One region of the Rhodococcus sp. IEGM 1354 genome, then DNA from elsewhere that is predicted to be linked to it. Evidence: predicted binding sites of a transcription regulator. Region 1 holds the regulator's gene; the other holds the start of a gene.

Region 1 (9,130 bases):
CGAGGGCACAGCGGAATCCGATTGCGGCAGAACGTGGTCGGCACCGAGTACGAGTGCGAGCCGGTCGGCCGAGCCACGCACCATCGCCACCACGCCAGGGACCTTGGACAACCCGGTCAGCGGTTCGATGACGAATTGCGAGAGCCCGATGACGGTGATCAGCTCGCCGACCGAGATGCGACCCTGCAATGCGAACCAGCCTGCGGTACCGGCGATTCCGACAGCGAGCAACGCGTTGACCGCCGCCGCCAGACCCTGATAGACGTTGTTGGCGCGGGCCATCCTCAGCGTGGCTGCCAGTGCCGTTCGGCTCGACGTCACGAACCGCTGGGTCGCGGCGTCCTCTGCTCCGATTCCGCGCAGCGGACGCACTCCACTGACCAGATCGGTGGCCATTCCCGATACCCCGGCGATCTCGGCCTGCTGTGCGGTGGCCGCGCGGGTGAGCAACGGGGCGAGGCGCTGGAGCGCAATCAGAATCACCGGAGTACCGATCACAACGGCCAGGCCGAGGGGAATGTCGATGATCAGCAATGCCACCGCCGACGCCACCACCGCCACGGCCGACGCGAAGACCCGGGCGATCAGATCGAGAATCCACGATTCCTTCTCGGCATCGGACGTCGAAACCGTCAGCAATTCCCCGGCCGACAGATCGGTGCGCAGTCCGCGTGGGTCGAGAACGCGGCCGGCGACCTCCACCCGCACATCGTGGGCCTCTCGCTCGATGGCGACGACGATGATGCGGGCACCGATGCGCCAGGCGTAGGACAGTGTGACGAACAGAGCCGCAAGACCGACCAACGAGACGATCATCGCCGTCACGTCGCCGGTGTCGATCGCCCGCGACACGATCAGACCGATCGCGACCGGAACCATCGTTTCGCACAGTTGATGCACCCCGAACAGCAGGGACGAGACGATCAAGCGGGTGCGACGACGTCGTACGGTGCGGCGCAGAATCGCGCCCCCGGTGGCCGGGGATGGTGCCTCCACCACGTTTCGAGCATGGTGAAGCGAGACAGAATCGGTCATTTGCTGCAGCCTATGGCATCGGGAAGTGGCAATGGGGTGTCCTGTTTACATAGAGTTGGCACCAGCGAACACCGAGTAAGTCCAGCAGAGAGTACGGAGAACACCATGCCTGCCAAGACATCGACCGACAACGACATCGCCGACGAAGACATCGTCCCACTCGAGTACGAGACCGCCAGCCAGGCCCAGCGCGTCGTCGCCGCCTACGCGACCGATGCCGACGAGTGCCGCATGTTGTTGTCGATGCTGGGTATAGACCCCGTAGCGAAGACCGACTGACAGGTTTCGCAGGGCTGAATACCCAGGGATCAACAAGCGGATTGGACAGTTGTGGCTGACGCCTCGCAGGGTTCGGATTTCGTCGTCGTAGCCAACAGGTTGCCCGTCGACCTGGAGACACTTCCCGACGGAAGCACGCGATGGAAGCGCAGCCCCGGCGGGCTGGTCACCGCGCTCGAGCCCATCCTGCGCGCCAACAAGGGTGCCTGGGTGGGATGGGTCGGGGTATCCGACGTCGATGTCGAGCCGTTCGTGGAGGACGATCTGCATCTGCGTCCGGTGCCGATCAGCGAGAAGGAATACACCCAGTACTACGAGGGCTTCTCCAACGCCACGCTGTGGCCGCTGTATCACGACGTCATCGTCAAGCCTGAGTACGACCGCGACTGGTGGAACGCGTACGTCGAGGTCAATCGCCGCTTCGCGGAGAAGACGTCCGAGGCAGCCGCGCAGGGCGCGACGGTGTGGATTCAGGACTACCAACTCCAGCTCGTCCCGAAGATGCTCAGGATGCTGCGGCCCGATCTCACCATCGGGTTCTTTCTGCACATCCCGTTCCCGCCGATCGAGCTGTTCATGCAGATGCCGTGGCGCACCGAGATCGTCGAAGGACTGCTCGGAGCCGACCTGATCGGTTTCCATCTGTCCGGCGGCGCGCAGAACTTCCTCTACCTTGCCCGACGCCTCGCCGGGGGAACCACCTCACGCGGAACCGTCGGTGTGCGGTCCAAGCTCGGCGTCGTGCAGGTGGGGTTCCGGACCGTACGCGTCGGAGCGTTCCCGATCTCCATCGACTCCGGTGACCTCGACACCAAGTCGCGCACGAAGGCCGTCCGAGACCGCGCCAAGCAGCTGCGCAAAGACCTCGGTAATCCGAAACGGATCATGCTCGGCGTCGATCGACTGGATTACACCAAGGGAATCGACGTTCGGCTCAACGCATTTCGAGAGTTGCTCGAAGAAGGCCGAGTCGATCCGGCCGAGAACGTCATCGTGCAATTGGCGACGCCCAGCCGTGAACGCGTCGAGAGCTATGTCGCCATGCGCGGTGAGATCGAACAGCAGGTGGGACGCATCAACGGTGAGTACGGCCAGGTGGGCCACCCGGTGGTGCACTACCTGCATCGTCCCATTCCCCGTGAGGACCTGCTCGCCTACTTCGTCGCTGCCGACGTCATGCTGGTCACTCCCCTACGCGACGGCATGAACCTCGTCGCCAAGGAGTACGTGGCCTGCCGCAGCGATCTCGGTGGTGCACTGGTTCTCAGCGAATTCACCGGTGCTGCTGCGGAATTGCGCCAGGCGTACCTGTGCAACCCCCACGATCTGGACAGCGTGAAGGACGCCATCACCGGAGCGCTCGAACAGGAACCCGAGGCAGGTAAGCGTCACATGCGAGCCATGCGTCGGCAGGTTCTCGCCCATGACGTCGACCGCTGGGCCCGCTCGTTCCTGACCGCTCTGGCGCAACCGGCCGAGGGCACCAACCTCGGTCGATAAATCGCTTTACCCCCACCGTCGACGGCTGTTAGTTTGCCGTCGACGGTTTTGTGCATTCGAGAAGTGAGGAGGTGGGCATCGTGGCCACCTGGACGAGAACACACCCGAGCCCTCACACCTCCTCCACGAAGGACTTCTCGCATGTCTTCTCTACTCGAATACGGACTCGACCAACACTGGCGTGACGAGTTCGAACAGCATTCTCACAGCGCAGTTCTCGCTCGCGTGGTTCGCGTCGACCGCGGTGAATTCGACGCCGTCACCGAGCACGGAATCGCGCGCGGCACCGGCAGTGTCAGCGGTCGTTCCGCAGGCTCCACTCCTGGCGGCCTCTGCACCGGGGATTGGGTGGCACTGGACGCGGAATCGTTCCGGCTGATCGACATCTTGCCCCGCCGGACTGCCATAGTTCGAGCCAGTGCCGGATCGATCTCGGCCGCACAGGTTCTCGGTGCCAACGTCGACACCGTCGTGGTCACCGTCGCGTCGGACACGGCCCTCGATCTCGGTCGCGTCGAGCGCTACCTCACGCTGGCGTGGGGCAGCGGCGGTGTGCCCGTCGTCGCGATCACCAAGACCGACAGCGGACGCGTCACCGAAGAGTCGGTACTGGCCGCCGCGCCGGGTGTCACCGTCTGTAGCACCAGTGCGGTGTCGGCCGACGGAATCGACTCGCTGACAGCGCATCTGCACGGCACGGTTGCGCTGATCGGGCCGTCGGGATCGGGTAAATCGACTCTCGGCAACGCTCTGATCGGGAGCACCGCGTTCGCCACCGGCACCACTCGCGAGGCGGACGCCAAGGGCAGACACACGACGGTGCGTCGGGAATTGATTCCGGTACCACGGCTGGGACTGACCCTGCTCGATACTCCCGGATTGAGATCGGTGGGCGTACAAGGATCGGAAGACGCAGTAGCGAACGCCTTTTCGGATATCGACGAGCTGGCCGCACTGTGCCGTTTCGGCGACTGCGCGCACGCACACGAGCCCGGTTGCGCCGTTCTCGCTGCCGTCGAGGCAGGCGAACTCACCGAACGCCGGCTGGGTAACTACCGAAAGCTGTTGCGGGAGAACGCCTGGACAACGTCGCGCCACGATGCGCGGGCGCGCAGCGAGAAGTTGAGGGAATACAAGCAGATGACCAAGTCGCTACGGCAGAAATACGCAGCCGACGGTGGGCGGCGCTAGGTCAGCTCTCGTCGAACAGCGAGGGGCTCTCGGACTCCGCCTCTTCCAGCGGAGCCGAGCCCTCGCGCGGCGACGCCTTGCGCACCACCTCGACCGTCGTCGTACGGACCGACAGCCGATGCCCGTCGTGATGCTCGAGCAACGCCAACCCCTGACGAATCTCGAGCACCTTCCACGGGCCTGCGTGCCCGGACGCCTGAACCAGGTCGCCTGGTGCGATCTCGGAAGCCACTGTTGTTCTCCATTCACCGAGCAGGTATCGGGGGTCGAGCAAGTCTGTGACACACACCCTATCGGGCACCGACCGGCCCGACGCCACTTGCTCGGCGAACAAGTTAGGAGTACTCATGTAATAGTTGTAGATGTACAAGCAAATATGCGGAGGTGCACGTGACCGAGCTGACTCGACGACACCGATATCTCGTGCTCGGGATCTGCTGCCTGAGCCTGTTTCTCGTCAGCACCGACAACACGATCGTCAACGTAGCGCTGCCGTCGATGCGCGCAGATCTGAATGCATCGGTATCGGGTCTGCAATGGATCATCGATGCATACACGCTGGTCGTGGCATCTCTGCTGATGCTCGGCGGCTCGATGGCCGACAAGTACGGCCGCAAACGCTTCTTCCTGATCGGCACCGGAACGTTCGTGCTCGGCTCGCTGCTGTGCAGCGTCGCACCGTCGCTGGGCTGGCTCATCGCCTTCCGGATGCTGCAGGCCATCGGCGGCTCGATGATGAATCCCGTCGCGATGTCGATCATCACCAACACCTTCACCGACCCCAAAGAGCGCGCCGGCGCGATCGGCATGTGGGGTGCCGTCGTCGGAATCTCGATGTCTGCGGGACCGGCACTCGGCGGCGTGCTCGTCACCAGCGCCGGCTGGCAGTCCATCTTCTGGATCAACGTCCCCGTCGGGATCTTCGCTTTGGCGATGACACTGAAGTTCGTCCCGGAATCCAAGGCCGAGCACGCGCGGAAGTTCGATCCGGTAGGTCAGTTCCTCATCTTCGCGTTCCTCGCGTCCCTGGTCTTCACCATCATCGAAGGTCCCGCGAAGGGTTGGGGATCACCGCTGATCGTGTTCACGGGTGCCGTCGCGATCGGCTCTCTCGTCGGGCTGCTGGTGGTCGAATCGCGAATCGAGGAACCGCTGATCCAGCTGAAGTTCTTCCGCAGTGCGCCGTTCAGTGGCGCTACGGTAATCGCCGTGTGTGCGTTCGCGTCCCTCGGCGGGTTCCTGTTCCTCAACACGCTGTACCTGCAGGACGTTCGCGGCTACTCACCTCTGCACGCGGGTCTCTACACTCTGCCGATGGCACTGATGACGCTGATCTTCGCGCCGATATCGGGACGCATCGTCGGCACCCTCGGGGCTCGCATCCCCCTGCTCGTGGCCGGCCTCGGCTTCGTGATCTCGGCGCTGATGCTCACCAGAACGACGCCCACGACGTCCTTTGCCTGGCTCGCGACGGCGTATGTGATCTTCGGAATCTCCTTCGGCATGGTCAACGCCCCGATCACCAACACCGCTGTGTCCGGGATGCCGCGCAGCCAAGCCGGCGTGGCATCGGCCATCGCGTCGACCAGCAGGCAGGTGGGTCAGTCGCTCGGCGTCGCCGTCATGGGCTCGATCGTCACCGCGAGCATCGTCGGAGAGATCTCCGACGGCTTCACCGCCGCCGCCGTGCCCGCCTGGTTCGTCATCGCCGGTGCCGGGGTGGTCGTCACCGTCCTCGCCATCGTCACCACCGGCCGGTGGGCCCGATCGACCGCCGAGCGTATCGATCAGCCGGTGCTCGTATGAGCAGCGACGCAGCGCAGATCTGGCGCGAGATGCGAGCGCTGATGCTCGAGGTACACGACACTCGACGGGCCGTCGCGGAGGCCACCGGAATGAGCTTCCTGCGGGCGAAACTGCTGATCAAGCTGTTGGGCGGCGATCGGACGGTCACCGAACTCGCCGACCTGCTCGCCTCCGACGTGCCCTACGTGTCGCTGAACGTGCGCGAACTCGAACAGCGAGACCTGGTGGTGCGCACCGAGGACCCCGACGATCGTCGACGACGCATCATCGGACTCACCGACGCCGGACGCCGCCTCGCCGAGAAAGCCCGCACGATCGCCGACGCCCCGCCGCCGGAATTCACGGCACTACCGCCGGAGGACCTGGCGCATCTGCGTCGGATATTGGGACTGCCCTGATGTGGTGGGACGGTGCTTCGGCTTCGGCTTCAGCGGCGGATGTCTGCAAGCGGGGTTCCGATCTCGACCAGGGCGCGCACGGTGGCGGCCTCCATGCCGGGTGAACCACACACCAGGATCTGACTGTCGGGAAACGGGCCCTGCACCGCGACGACGTCGGCGATGGCACCCTCCCAGCAGTGCTCCGGCTCGAAGAAGGATGTGCTGGAACCTATTTCGTCGTGAATACGATCGTTCCAGCGGTCCGAGGCCCACGGCTCGTGCAGTTGATCGACGACGGGAACAACCGTGAGCCACGGCAACTCGGACGCCATCAACCACAGCATGTCGCTTGCATAGAGATCGCGCGGCGACTTGCCGCCGAAGAACAGCGTCACGTTCGGCGGCCGCTCCCAGCGCGTGAGATCGAGCAGAATTGCGCGCAACGGGGCGAGGCCGGTTCCGCCTGCGATCATGACGACGTCGCGACCCGAGTCGTCGACGTGCAGACCGCCCCGCGGATCGCTGATCTGCCAGACATGACCGGGCCGCGTCTCGTTGACGATCGATCCGCTCACCCACCCCGCGGGTACCGCGCGCACGTGGAACTCGAGCTTGCCGTCCAGCGACGGCGGCAGGGCGGGCGAATATCGACGCGTCAGAGCAGCGTTCTGAGGAACTGTCACGGACACCGACTGCCCGGCCCTGAATGGAATCGCGTCGCCCTCGAGCCTGATGACCGCGAGGTCGTTCCGAAGGCGATGGTACTGAACGACTGTCGAATTCCACGCCTGCATGCGGACCAGGATAGGGGTCGATGCCGGGTGTCTCGCAAACGCGCGGGGTTCGCCACTGCCGGTGCCGCAAACGCGCGCGCGTTTGCTGAACGCGCGCGGAATAGTGACCGAATCGCGGCAAATCTGCGCGCACCTGACAAATGCGCGCGCGTTTGCCGGGGGGAAGGCGGCGAACCTAACGCTGGTGTTTCGGCTTCCAGACCACCAGGGCGTTGCGTTGGATCGGCACCAGGTCCCGGCGATAGCTCGCGTGCACGTTCGCTACCTCCTGCGCCAGTTCCGAGACCCGGGCCTGCAGGGCCTCGACCTGATTGGTGAGCTCGATGATGCGCTTGATGCCGGCGAGGTTGACGCCCTCGTCCTGCGAGAGTCGCTGCACTTCACGAAGCAGTGCGACGTCACGCGGGGAGTAGCGTCGCCCGCCGCCGGTCGTGCGGTGCGGGGTGACCAGCCCGAGCCTGTCGTAGGTACGCAAGGTCTGCGCATGCATACCGGCCAGCTGAGCCGCGACGGAGATCACGAAGATCTGCGCGTCGGGATCACCTTGCACTCCACCGGCTTTCGCGGAACCGCCCTCGGGAGGGACCGACATCACACACCTGCCCACCCGGCCCGCGGGTCGAATCCGCTGGCCTTCTCGGCTTCCAGATAGTTCTTCAGAGCGTCGGTAGCAGCATCGTCGAGTTTCTGCGGCACGGCAACTTTGACGGTCACCATCAGATCGCCGGTGCCGGATTTCTTCGGGATACCGCGTCCGCGCACCCGCAGCACTCGCCCGTCGACGGTTCCCGGTGGCACTTTCACGCCGACGCGTCCTTCGAGGGTGGGCACCGACAGTGTGGTGCCGAGGACCAGTTCGCCGTAGCTGACCGGCACGGTTACCGTGAGGTCGTCGCCGGTGCGGCCGAAGACCTTGTCGGGCTTGACCCGAACGGTGACGAACAGGTCGCCCGACGGTGCTCCGCGGAGGCCGGCTTCGCCTTGGCCTGCGAGTCGTACTTTCTGGCCGTCGCTGATGCCGGCCGGTACGCGCACGGTGATGGTGCGGGTGCGGTTCTGCACTCCGGTGCCGCGGCAATCGACGCACGGGTCGTCGATGATGGATCCGGTACCGCGGCAGTCGTCACACGGCTCACTGAAGCCGAACGCGCCTTGGTTTCGGTTGACGACACCCTGGCCGTTGCACTTGGGGCAGACCCGCGGGCTGGTTCCCGGCTTGGCACCGCTGCCGTGGCACGTGGTGCACGAGGACGGACTGGTCAACCGCAACGGAACCGTCACGCCCAGCGCTGCCTCACGGAACTGCAGCGAGGTCTCGGTCTCGACGTCGCTGCCGCGTCGGGGACGGTTGCTCTGCGGGCGCTGCTGCGCAGCGCCGCGATTGAACAGTCCACCGAAGAGGTCGCCGATGCCGCCGTCGCCGCCGGCCTGACCGAAGATGTCGCCGACGTCGAAGCTCTGACCACCGCCGCCGAATCCACCGGCACCGGGTGAGAACCCACCGCCGGCGCGGCTACCGAAGCCGCCGGACGCGAACAGCCGCCTGGCCTCGTCGTATTCCTTGCGTTTGGCCGGGTCGGCGAGAACGGCGTGCGCCTCGCTGACCGCTTTGAACTTGTTCTCGGCCGCGGCGTTACCGGGATTGGCGTCGGGATGGTTGTCCCGCGCCAACTTTCGGTACGCCTTCTTGATCTCTTCTGCAGTAGCGCTGGAGGAAACGCCCAGCTCCTTGTAGAAGTCCTTCTCGATCCACTCCCGCTGGCTCACCGGGCGTTTCCTCCTCTCGCGCTATTTCTTTTTACTGCTCGTCGGACGCGGGTGCGTCCGATTCTTCTGTTGCTGTGCCCTCGGAAGCACTGTCGACCACACCGACCATCGCGGTACGCAGCACGCGCTCGCCGAGCTTGTAGCCCGGACGCATCAGCGTGCCGACGACCGGATTGCTGCCATCGCCCTCATGGGAGACGGCCTCGTGGATGGCCGGGTCGAAGGCGTCGCCCTCGGCCCCGAAGGTGCTCAAACCGATGTTCGAGAACACCCCCGCCAACTTGTCCGCCACGGACTTGAGCGGTCCGGTTTCGAGATCGCCGTGCTGGCGAGCTCGCTCCAGATCGTCGAGGACGGGGAGCAACTGGGACACGACGG
Region 2 (9,130 bases), on a different contig from region 1:
GATCGGCCCACGAGCCGAACCGCGTCACCACCTTGCCCACCGGCCCGTGCAACCGATGATGCATGCCCCACGGAAGTTCGCGCGTCGGACCCGAGTACCACCACGGATCCTCGAGCTCCTCGGTCACCGGCACCACCGTCAGCCACGGATTCGACAACGACAGCTGCCACAGTGTGTCGAGGTCGTAGAGGTCGCACGGATACGTCCCACTGACGAACAGATGCACCCGCGGATTGCTGCTGCGCTGGGCCATCTCCATGACCTGCGCGCGTAACGGTGCCAAACCGGTGCCCCCGGCGATCATCAACACGTCCTCGCCGATCGTGCGATCGACGTGCATGCCGCCCAGCGGCGGGCTGATCAGCCAACGGTCGCCGACAGTCGTTTCGGTGACCATCGCCGGTGATACCCAGCCCCCGGATACGCGTCGAACGTGGAACTCGATCTCGCCGTAGAGGTTGCTGGGAATGGCAGGGGACAGGTAGCGCCACAGTTTGGGCCGCTGCGGAATCTGCACACTGACGTACTGGCCGGGGAAGTAGGGAATCTCCCCGTCGGTCTTCAGTCGCACCACGGCCAGGTCGTCGAGCAAGCGGTGATGTTCGACGACGGTGGCACTCCAATACGGGGGCAGTTCGTCGTTGTCCGCGGCGGCGGCCATTGCGTTGCTCACCACGGTGAGGGCGTCTCGCCAGGCGGTTTCGACCTCGTCGGTCCACATCTCGGTGCCGGCGAAGCTCCGGAACGCGCTGATCAGCGCCGAACTCCCCGCCCGGAAGTGTGCTCCGGAGATTCCGTGCTTGCGGTGATCCCGGCCCAGCTGTTCGAGGAACGGCTCGACGCGGTCGGCGTCGTCCAGATTGTCGAAGATGTACCCCAGTGCCAGGACGAAATGCTCGCGCAATGCGTCCATCGATGCCGGGAAGAGGGAACGGAAGTCGGGATACTCGGCGAAAAGGTGAGCGTAGAACGACCGGGACAGCTGTTCGGGACCGTTCGGTGCAGCCACTACCGACTTGAATCCGGTGCGGACCAGGGAGACCGTGCGTGCGTCGAGCAACCTCCACCCCCACCGATTGACACCTTCGACCGTCACCAAAGTAGACCGATCGAGACTTTCGCGCATCAGGGCTGCGCCCTCGTGCGCGTCTTGCGCCCCTCCAGGTACGCAAAACGCGCACGAGAAAAATCAAGGTTGAGCGGAACAGACTCAACTTGTCTATGGTTGTACCCAGCGACACGCTCGAACCCCACACTGGAAAGAAGGTGACCGGTGGACAGTTTCACTCCCACCACGAAGTCGCAGGCAGCACTTTCCGCTGCCCTGCAGGCCGCATCCGCGGCCGGTAACCCGGATATTCGTCCGGCACATTTGTTGGTGGCGTTGCTCGATCAGACCGACGGCATCGCCACACCACTGCTGAAGGCCGTCGGCGTCGACCCTGCAACGGTGCGTCGAGAAGCGCAGAACCTCGTCGACCGCCTGCCCTCGGCATCCGGTTCGACCACCACTCCGCAACTCGGCCGTGAAACCCTCGCCGCGATCACCGCAGCGCAGCACCTGGCCACCGAACTCGACGACGAGTTCGTCTCCACCGAGCACCTCATGGTGGGTCTCGCGACAGGAAACGACGACGTCGCCAAGCTCCTCTCCGGACACGGTGCCGGAGCCAACGAGCTGCGCGACGCGTTTCAAGCCGTACGGGGCAGCGCTCGGGTGACCAGCGCGGATCCGGAGAACACCTATCAGGCGCTGGAGAAGTACAGCACCGACCTGACGGCGCTCGCGCGAGAAGGCAAGCTCGATCCCGTCATCGGACGCGACACCGAGATCCGCCGCGTCGTCCAGGTGCTGTCCCGGCGCACCAAGAACAACCCGGTGCTCATCGGCGAACCAGGCGTCGGCAAGACGGCCATCGTCGAAGGACTCGCGCAGCGCGTCATCGCGGGAGATGTTCCGGAGAGCCTGCGCGGCAAGACCGTCGTCTCCCTCGACCTCGGTTCCATGGTCGCGGGCGCGAAGTTCCGCGGTGAGTTCGAGGAACGGCTCAAGGCCGTGCTCGACGACATCAAGAACTCCGCCGGTCAGGTGATCACGTTCATCGACGAGCTGCACACCATCGTCGGCGCCGGCGCGACCGGCGAATCCGCGATGGACGCGGGCAACATGATCAAGCCCATGCTTGCTCGTGGCGAACTGCGTCTCGTCGGTGCGACCACCCTCGAGGAGTACCGCAAGTACATCGAAAAGGATGCCGCCCTCGAACGCCGATTCCAGCAGGTCTACGTCGGTGAGCCCTCGGTCGAGGACACCGTCGGCATCCTGCGCGGGCTCAAGGAACGTTACGAGGTGCACCACGGTGTCCGAATCACGGACTCCGCCCTGGTCGCCGCGGCAACCCTCAGCGACCGGTACATCACGGCCCGGTTCCTGCCCGACAAGGCCATCGACCTCGTCGACGAGGCCGCGTCGCGGCTGCGCATGGAGATCGACTCGCGCCCCGTCGAGATCGACGAGGTCGAACGTGCTGTCCGTCGCCTCGAGATCGAGGAGATGGCACTGGCCAAGGAGACCGACGACGCGTCGAAGGCCCGGCTGGACAAGCTGCGCCAGGAACTCGCCGACCTGCAGGAGAAGTTGGCCCAGCTCAGCACGCGGTGGCAGAACGAGAAGAACGCCATCGACTCGGTGCGAGCACTGAAGGAGGAGCTCGAGAACCTGCGCGGCGAATCCGATCGCGCCGAACGGGACGGCGATCTCGGCAAGGCCGCCGAACTTCGGTACGGCCGGATCCCGACCTTGGAGAAGGAACTCGCGGCCAAGACCGAGGACTCACCTGCCCAGGGCGACGTGATGCTCAAGGAGGAGGTGGGCCCGGACGACGTCGCCGACGTGGTGGCGGCCTGGACCGGAATTCCGGCAGGCCGGATGCTGGAAGGCGAGACCGCCAAACTGCTACGGATGGAAGACGAGCTCGGCAAGCGAGTCGTCGGACAGAAAGATGCAGTACAGGCGGTGTCCGACGCCGTCCGACGCTCCCGCGCCGGGGTGGCCGACCCGAACCGTCCGACAGGCTCGTTCTTGTTCCTCGGACCCACCGGCGTCGGTAAGACCGAGCTCGCGAAAGCGTTGGCGGAGTTCCTCTTCGACGACGAACGCGCGATGGTGCGCATCGACATGAGCGAGTACAGCGAAAAGCACGCCGTCGCACGCCTGGTCGGTGCACCTCCGGGCTACGTGGGCTACGAGGCCGGCGGCCAGCTGACCGAGGCGGTCCGCAGGCGTCCGTACACCGTGGTGCTCTTCGACGAGGTCGAAAAGGCGCACCCCGATGTGTTCGACATCCTGCTGGCCGTATTGGACGAAGGCAGGCTCACGGACGGTCAGGGCCGGACCGTCGACTTCCGCAACACAATCCTGATCCTTACCTCCAATCTCGGTGCCGGCGGTACCAAGGAGCAGGTCATGGACGCGGTGCGTCGTTCGTTCAAGCCCGAGTTCGTCAATCGACTCGACGACGTCGTCGTGTTCGACGCATTGTCCGAGGACCAGCTCGAGTCGATCGTCGACATCCAGCTCGGCTTCCTCGCCAAGCGTCTGGCCGCTCGACGGCTGACGCTGGAGGTGTCGTCGCCGGCGAAGATGTGGCTCGCGGCCCGCGGCTACGACCCGCTGTACGGCGCGCGGCCGCTGCGTCGACTGATCCAGCAGGCCATCGGCGATCAACTGGCGAAATTGCTGCTCGCCGGGGATGTGCACGACGGTGACGTGGTGTCGGTCAACTCGAGCCCGGACGGCGAACGCCTCATCCTGGGCTAGCGCCCCGAGCCGGCAATCAGCCCGAACAGGCCCGCACGACACCTCGTGCGGGCCTGCGGCGTTGTCACTGCGGTCGTTCTCGGCGTGGGTACCCTCGTGGAATGACAAATCCGGACGACCCGCGAGCACCCCGAGATCGCGATCAGGACGCGGCGCAGCAGCCGGAGTCATCCCATCCCGAGTCATCCCAGCCGACCGAGGACTACGGGCACCCAGGTGCCCAGCAGTACCCGAATGCGCAGCAGTACCCGGATGCGCAGCAGTACCCGGATGCGCAGCAGTACCCGGATCCCCAGCACTACCCGGGCGCTCAGCCGACGGAGGCGTATCCGACCCAGGCCTACGGCAACCCCGACCCGCAGGCTTATCCGCCGGGCTACCAGCCGACGCAGGCTTTCCCGCCCTTCGACCCGGCGCAGCAGGCGGCCGCGAACCAGGCCTACGGCCAGGCCCCGGGATACGACACCCAGCAGTACGGCCACACCCAGCAGTACAGCCACACCCAGCAGTTCGGACAACCGCAGCAGTTCGGACAACCGCAGCAGTTCGGGGATACGCCGCCGCCGGAGGAGCCGTTCGTGGCCGAACCCGGCAGGAAGGGTCCGCGTCCGTGGCTGCTGGTGTTGCTCTGGTTCGTGGTGTTGGCGGTTGTCGTCGTCGCGGGGATCGCGTTTCTGGGCGGACGGTCGGACGAACCGAGCTCCGCCACGGCACCGTCCACCTCCATCCGGCCCTCGCCGTCCAGCGCGCCCACGACCACGCCGCGGCCCACTGAATCGGGTGCGACAACTACACCCGAGCTCATCCCGGGTGGAATTCCAGAGATCCTCGGCCAGCTCGGCTCGTCGGCAGGCACGATCAACGCCAACGACGGTTCGACGTTGACGCTCGACGGCCTCGACGGCGCTCCGGTCACGGTGCAGACCACACCGCAGACCCAGATAATCTCGTTGTCCGGTAGCGATCTGGCGTCGTTGACCGTCGGTGCTTTCGTCGTGGTGCAGGGAGAAGCCGTCGAGAACGGAATCATCCGTGCGAACGTCATCGTCGAGACTCCCAAGCTCGGGGGGTAACGGCGGGAGTGGAGCCTGCGGAATGACCATGAGGTCCGGCGGGAGTGGAGCCTGCGGAATGACCCTGAGGTCCGGCGGGAGTGGAGCCTGCGGAATGACCCTCGTATCCCGTGCGGCTCCTATGACCGTTCCCAGGAGTCAGCGGCCGTGGACGGGCGCGAGGTGGAAGTCGATTAAGGTGGTTCGCGATGACGGCAATGTGGTTCGGCCTGGCGGTAATTGCACTCGTGGGCGCAGCAGCGCTGCTCTACATCGACCGATCCAAGCGAGATAGATCCGGGCGGGTACGGCAGATGTGGGCCAAGGCCCAGGGGTACGAGTACCGACCCCATGACCGAGAGCTGGTCACCCAGTTCTCGCGCGCCGCGCTGTCCAAGCCCGAATTCGACGTGGCTCTCGGCGTCGTCACGGGAGTTCGGCGAGGTGAGGAGTTCGTGCTCTTCGACGTCGAGGAGACGGGCACCATCGTGGCCGTGCAGCGTTCCGTCGGCTCCGATGTCGACATCGATCTGAGGCCCCGCTCGACGCCACCTCCGCGCGACGAGGACATGCAACTCCTCGGGTCCATCGGACCTCGGGTCGTCTTCGCCACCGACGTCGACATCGCTCGTCGCGTCTGTGACCAGCGGATGGCGGCGTTCACCGAGTCGATTCCCGAGAATCTGCAGCTGTTGTGGAGTGAACACGACTGGACTCTCGGATCGATGCCCCTGAGTAGTTCGGGGCGCGATTGGGATGCCGCGATCGATGCGGTCGCGCGATTGTCCGGGATGCTGCACGTTCTGCCACCGGTACGCGGTAGCGCCGCGTACGGCTCGCGACCGGGCGGCGGTGAGTCCGTCCGTGATCGAAGCGATCCGGGTCGGCCATTGGTGCAGGAGCCGCGCGTCGGGCCGCCCCGCAACCAGCAGTCCGCAAACGTCCCGCCGCGCAGCGTAGAACCGCGCAGCGCAGAACCGCGCGGTGTCGAGACGAGGAGTCCCGTTGCCGATTCTCGTCCGCAGGAGGCGAGTCGACGGCCGAGTCCGCCGAGGCTCGATCAGAGCGGCCCGCAGGCCCCGCGATCGGTGAATCCGGTGCGACCGGTACCGCGCCCGCCCGTGTCCCGTCCGATTCCGTTCGATGCGGATCGGCGACGCAACCAACCCTGATCATTCTCGGGCGTGCCTACCGGCCTCGGCGGCCGGGCACCGTTAAATTCGTACCTCGTGACGGTTTTCTCGGGCGTTGTGGTCCTCGTGCTGGTACTCGTCGTGGTCGGTTATGTCCTGCGTGTGGTGCGCCGCCTCGCGCGGTACCGCGGTCTGGCCGAGCAGAGTGCACGGCTCGTCGACGTCGAGCTCGAGCGTCGATACGTGCAACTGCAGCCGTTTCTGACTGCGGCCGAGTCGGCTGACCTGTCGGGTGACCTGCTGCGTCAGCTAGCCGGAGCGCGTTCGTGGTCCAAAGCAGTCCGTGATCGCGGACTGGGCATGCAGGCGCAGGCCGCCGCTGAGAACGCGTTGTCCGCCGCCTTCCACGCGGTTCTCGACGACGCCGAAGCTCGCCGCAGTGTGGTCGGCAACTGGGCGTTCCAGGGGCCGGCCGGCGACCTGACGGTCACCGAGAAGCGGATCGCCGGCGCAGTGCGGGTGTACAACGACACGGCGTATCAGCTGTCGGAGGCCGTCGGGTCTTTCCCCTCCTCGCTGATCGCGAAGGCTCGCTCGGTGACGGCACCCGAACCGTTCGTCGAAACCAAGGAATCCCTCGACGAGCACCGGGCCGCCGAGGTCGCCGCGTAGGGGAGCGCTGCGCGCAGTACCCGGGTGCGGGTGGTCGAGAATCTCGGTGGGTAAGTTCGTAGCGACCCGACCGCCTCATGGCACGACGAGAGGAACCCGAACATGGCCGACAGCGCTGCGAATTCGGACAGGCAGGAACTGGCCGATCTGGTGAAAGAGCTCGCCGTCGTGCACGGGAAGGTGACGTTGTCCTCGGGCAAGGAAGCCGATTACTACGTGGATCTGCGTCGGGCGACACTCCATCATCGCGCAGGTGCGCTGATCGGCTCGCTGATGCGTGAACTCGTTGCCGACTGGGATTTCGCGTCGGTCGGCGGTTTGACGATGGGCGCAGATCCGGTCGCTATGGCGATCATGCATGCGCAGGGCCGGCCGATCGACGCATTCGTGGTGCGCAAAGCAGCGAAGGCGCACGGTATGCAGCGTCAGATCGAGGGACCCGACATCGTCGGCAAACGTGTTCTCGTCGTGGAAGATACGACGACGACCGGTAATTCGCCCCTGACCGCGGTTCGGGCCCTGCGTGACGCGGGCGCGACGGTGGTCGGGGTCGCCACGGTCGTGGATCGAGCGACGGGTGCGGACGACGTCATCGCCGCCGAAGGGCTCGAATACCGATCATTGCTTGGCTTGGCCGACCTCGGTCTGTAGCCCGTTTCGCGGCCGGACCGCAGGCCCGGCCGCGAAAGTGACTGTCGGCAAGCCTTTTCAGTGAACCAACTGCGCGACGACGACGAAGTTGTCGTCGGTCGGCTCGCCGCCTTGGACGTCGCAGTTGGCCAGGATCAGTCGACCCGGCACCGATTTGCGAAGGTCGTTGTCCGCCAACAGAGATCCCTTCGGGAGGGGTCCTACCGATTCGACTGCGTACTCCATGGTGCCGGTGGCCGTTCGGAGCACCACGGTGTCTCCCGGTGTCACCACCCGGAGCGCCTTGAACGGTGCATCACGCTTCGAATAGTTGTGTCCGGCAACAACAACGGTCTGTTCGGTGCCGGTTCCTGGCATTCCGCTCTCGGCCCACCACGCGGGTAGTTCGTCGACCGGGTTCAGCACCTGCCCACTTTCCCCGCCGCGATAGAGGGGGTCCGGGTGGATGGGACTACTCAGATAGGTCGACCCGTCCGCCGAGCGCAGCTCGATGTACTCCGGTCGAGAGGGGGCGACATCGCCCGTCGGTGCAGCCCCCGAGATCTGCGACTGCACCGGCGAACGATCGGGTGCGGCGATCCCGACTTCGTCACTCGCACAACCTGATACGAGAAGAACGAACGTCAGGATCGCCGTCCACAGCCAGCGGGTGTTACGAGGTGGCATCGGTGGAACTGCGGCGACGCAGGTAGAACGCGCCACCGGCAGCTGCGACGACGACCACGCCGACGCCGGCCAGGATCACCGGAGTGTTCGACGAGCTGTCCGACGCGCCCGACGCCTCGTTCGAGGAATCGCCGAGTGCCAGATCGACCGGCGGAAGCTCTCCGGCCACGCTGACGACGCCGTTGTCGTCGGTGGTGAAGTAGTCCGCGACGGTGAACGACCCGTCCTCGTTCTTGACGCCGATGAGAGAGACGCCGGTCTTGTCGACGACCACGGTGTTCTCGTCGACCTCGGTGACGGGAACATCTTCCTCGACGGTGTTGCCGAGGTTGATGGTCCACGTGAATTTCGGTCCACTGGCGGCCAATTCGGCTGCCTTCGCCTTGAGATCGGCCTCGGCCTTCGCCTTGGTGTCGGCGGTGGCCTTGGCGGTCGTGGCCGCGTCCTGAGCACTCTTCAGTGCAGTCTGGGCTTCGGTGACCTTGGTCTTGGCAGCCGCGGCTGCATCGGTCTTGGTCTGCAGCTCGGCTGTGGTGGTGGTGACCAGTGTGTTGGCCTCCTCCAGAGCCTTCGCCGCGTCGTCGGCCTTCTTCTGCAGGGCGACGACGTCGCCGTCACCTGCAGTCAGTGCGGCCTGCGCGTCGGCGGATGCCGTGGCCTTGGCCTCGGCATCGGCCTTCGCCTCGTCCGCCTCGGTGCGGGCCGCTGCCGCTGCTTTCTCGGACTCGGTGTCTTCGGCCGTGGCTGCGTCGGCGATGGCCTGGAGGTTCTTGGCGTTCTGCTCGGCCACCGCGGCAACTGCCGCTGCGGTCTGGGCCTCGACGTTCAGGGCCAACGACTTGGCCGCGGTGGCTGCTGCGGCCCGGGTAGCGGCGAGCACCTTGGTGAGGTTGAAGTTCTTGAAGGAGTCCTGCAACGCCTTCACCGAATCTTCGACGGCTTTGTTCGACGCGTCGGCGTCGGCCTTTGCGGTGACGGCGAGCTCGGCCTTCGCATCGGCGTCTGCGCGTGCTGCCTCGGCCTTGGCGGTGGCCTCGGGGTCGCCCGAGACGGCTGCGGCTTCGAGTTCTTTGGCCTTGGCGTCTGCCTCCGTTGCGGCTGTTGCTGCGCTGTCGGCGGCGGCCTTGGCGTCGTCG

Evidence for each region. The regulator HspR, encoded in region 1, represses chaperone genes until heat shock. The targets are predictions, from matches to a motif close to ANNTGAGTNNNNNNNACTCANNT.
Region 2: the regulator HspR is predicted to act here: its motif matches at 1,194-1,216, upstream of clpB (ATP-dependent chaperone ClpB).

What each region holds. Positions count from the first base shown of each region.
Region 1 covers NZ_JASHKT010000001.1:893,171-902,300, reverse strand. The annotation lists gene QM588_RS04485 (ABC transporter ATP-binding protein) at 1-1,035, opposite strand, end outside; gene QM588_RS04480 (hypothetical protein) at 1,141-1,314, shown strand; gene QM588_RS04475 (alpha,alpha-trehalose-phosphate synthase (UDP-forming)) at 1,366-2,814, shown strand; gene rsgA (ribosome small subunit-dependent GTPase A) at 2,956-4,005, shown strand; gene QM588_RS04465 (hypothetical protein) at 4,007-4,237, opposite strand; gene QM588_RS04460 (MFS transporter) at 4,396-5,811, shown strand; gene QM588_RS04455 (MarR family winged helix-turn-helix transcriptional regulator) at 5,808-6,209, shown strand; gene QM588_RS04450 (FAD-binding oxidoreductase) at 6,239-6,985, opposite strand; gene QM588_RS04445 (heat shock protein transcriptional repressor HspR) at 7,161-7,577, opposite strand; gene dnaJ (molecular chaperone DnaJ) at 7,577-8,752, opposite strand; gene grpE (nucleotide exchange factor GrpE) at 8,784-9,130, opposite strand, start outside.
Region 2 covers NZ_JASHKT010000009.1:16,370-25,499, forward strand. The annotation lists gene QM588_RS18965 (globin domain-containing protein) at 1-1,060, opposite strand, end outside; gene clpB (ATP-dependent chaperone ClpB) at 1,274-3,820, shown strand; gene QM588_RS18975 (DUF5666 domain-containing protein) at 3,922-4,893, shown strand; gene QM588_RS18980 (hypothetical protein) at 5,082-6,044, shown strand; gene QM588_RS18985 (LemA family protein) at 6,102-6,677, shown strand; gene pyrE (orotate phosphoribosyltransferase) at 6,780-7,328, shown strand; gene QM588_RS18995 (class F sortase) at 7,386-7,994, opposite strand; gene QM588_RS19000 (hypothetical protein) at 7,981-9,130, opposite strand, start outside.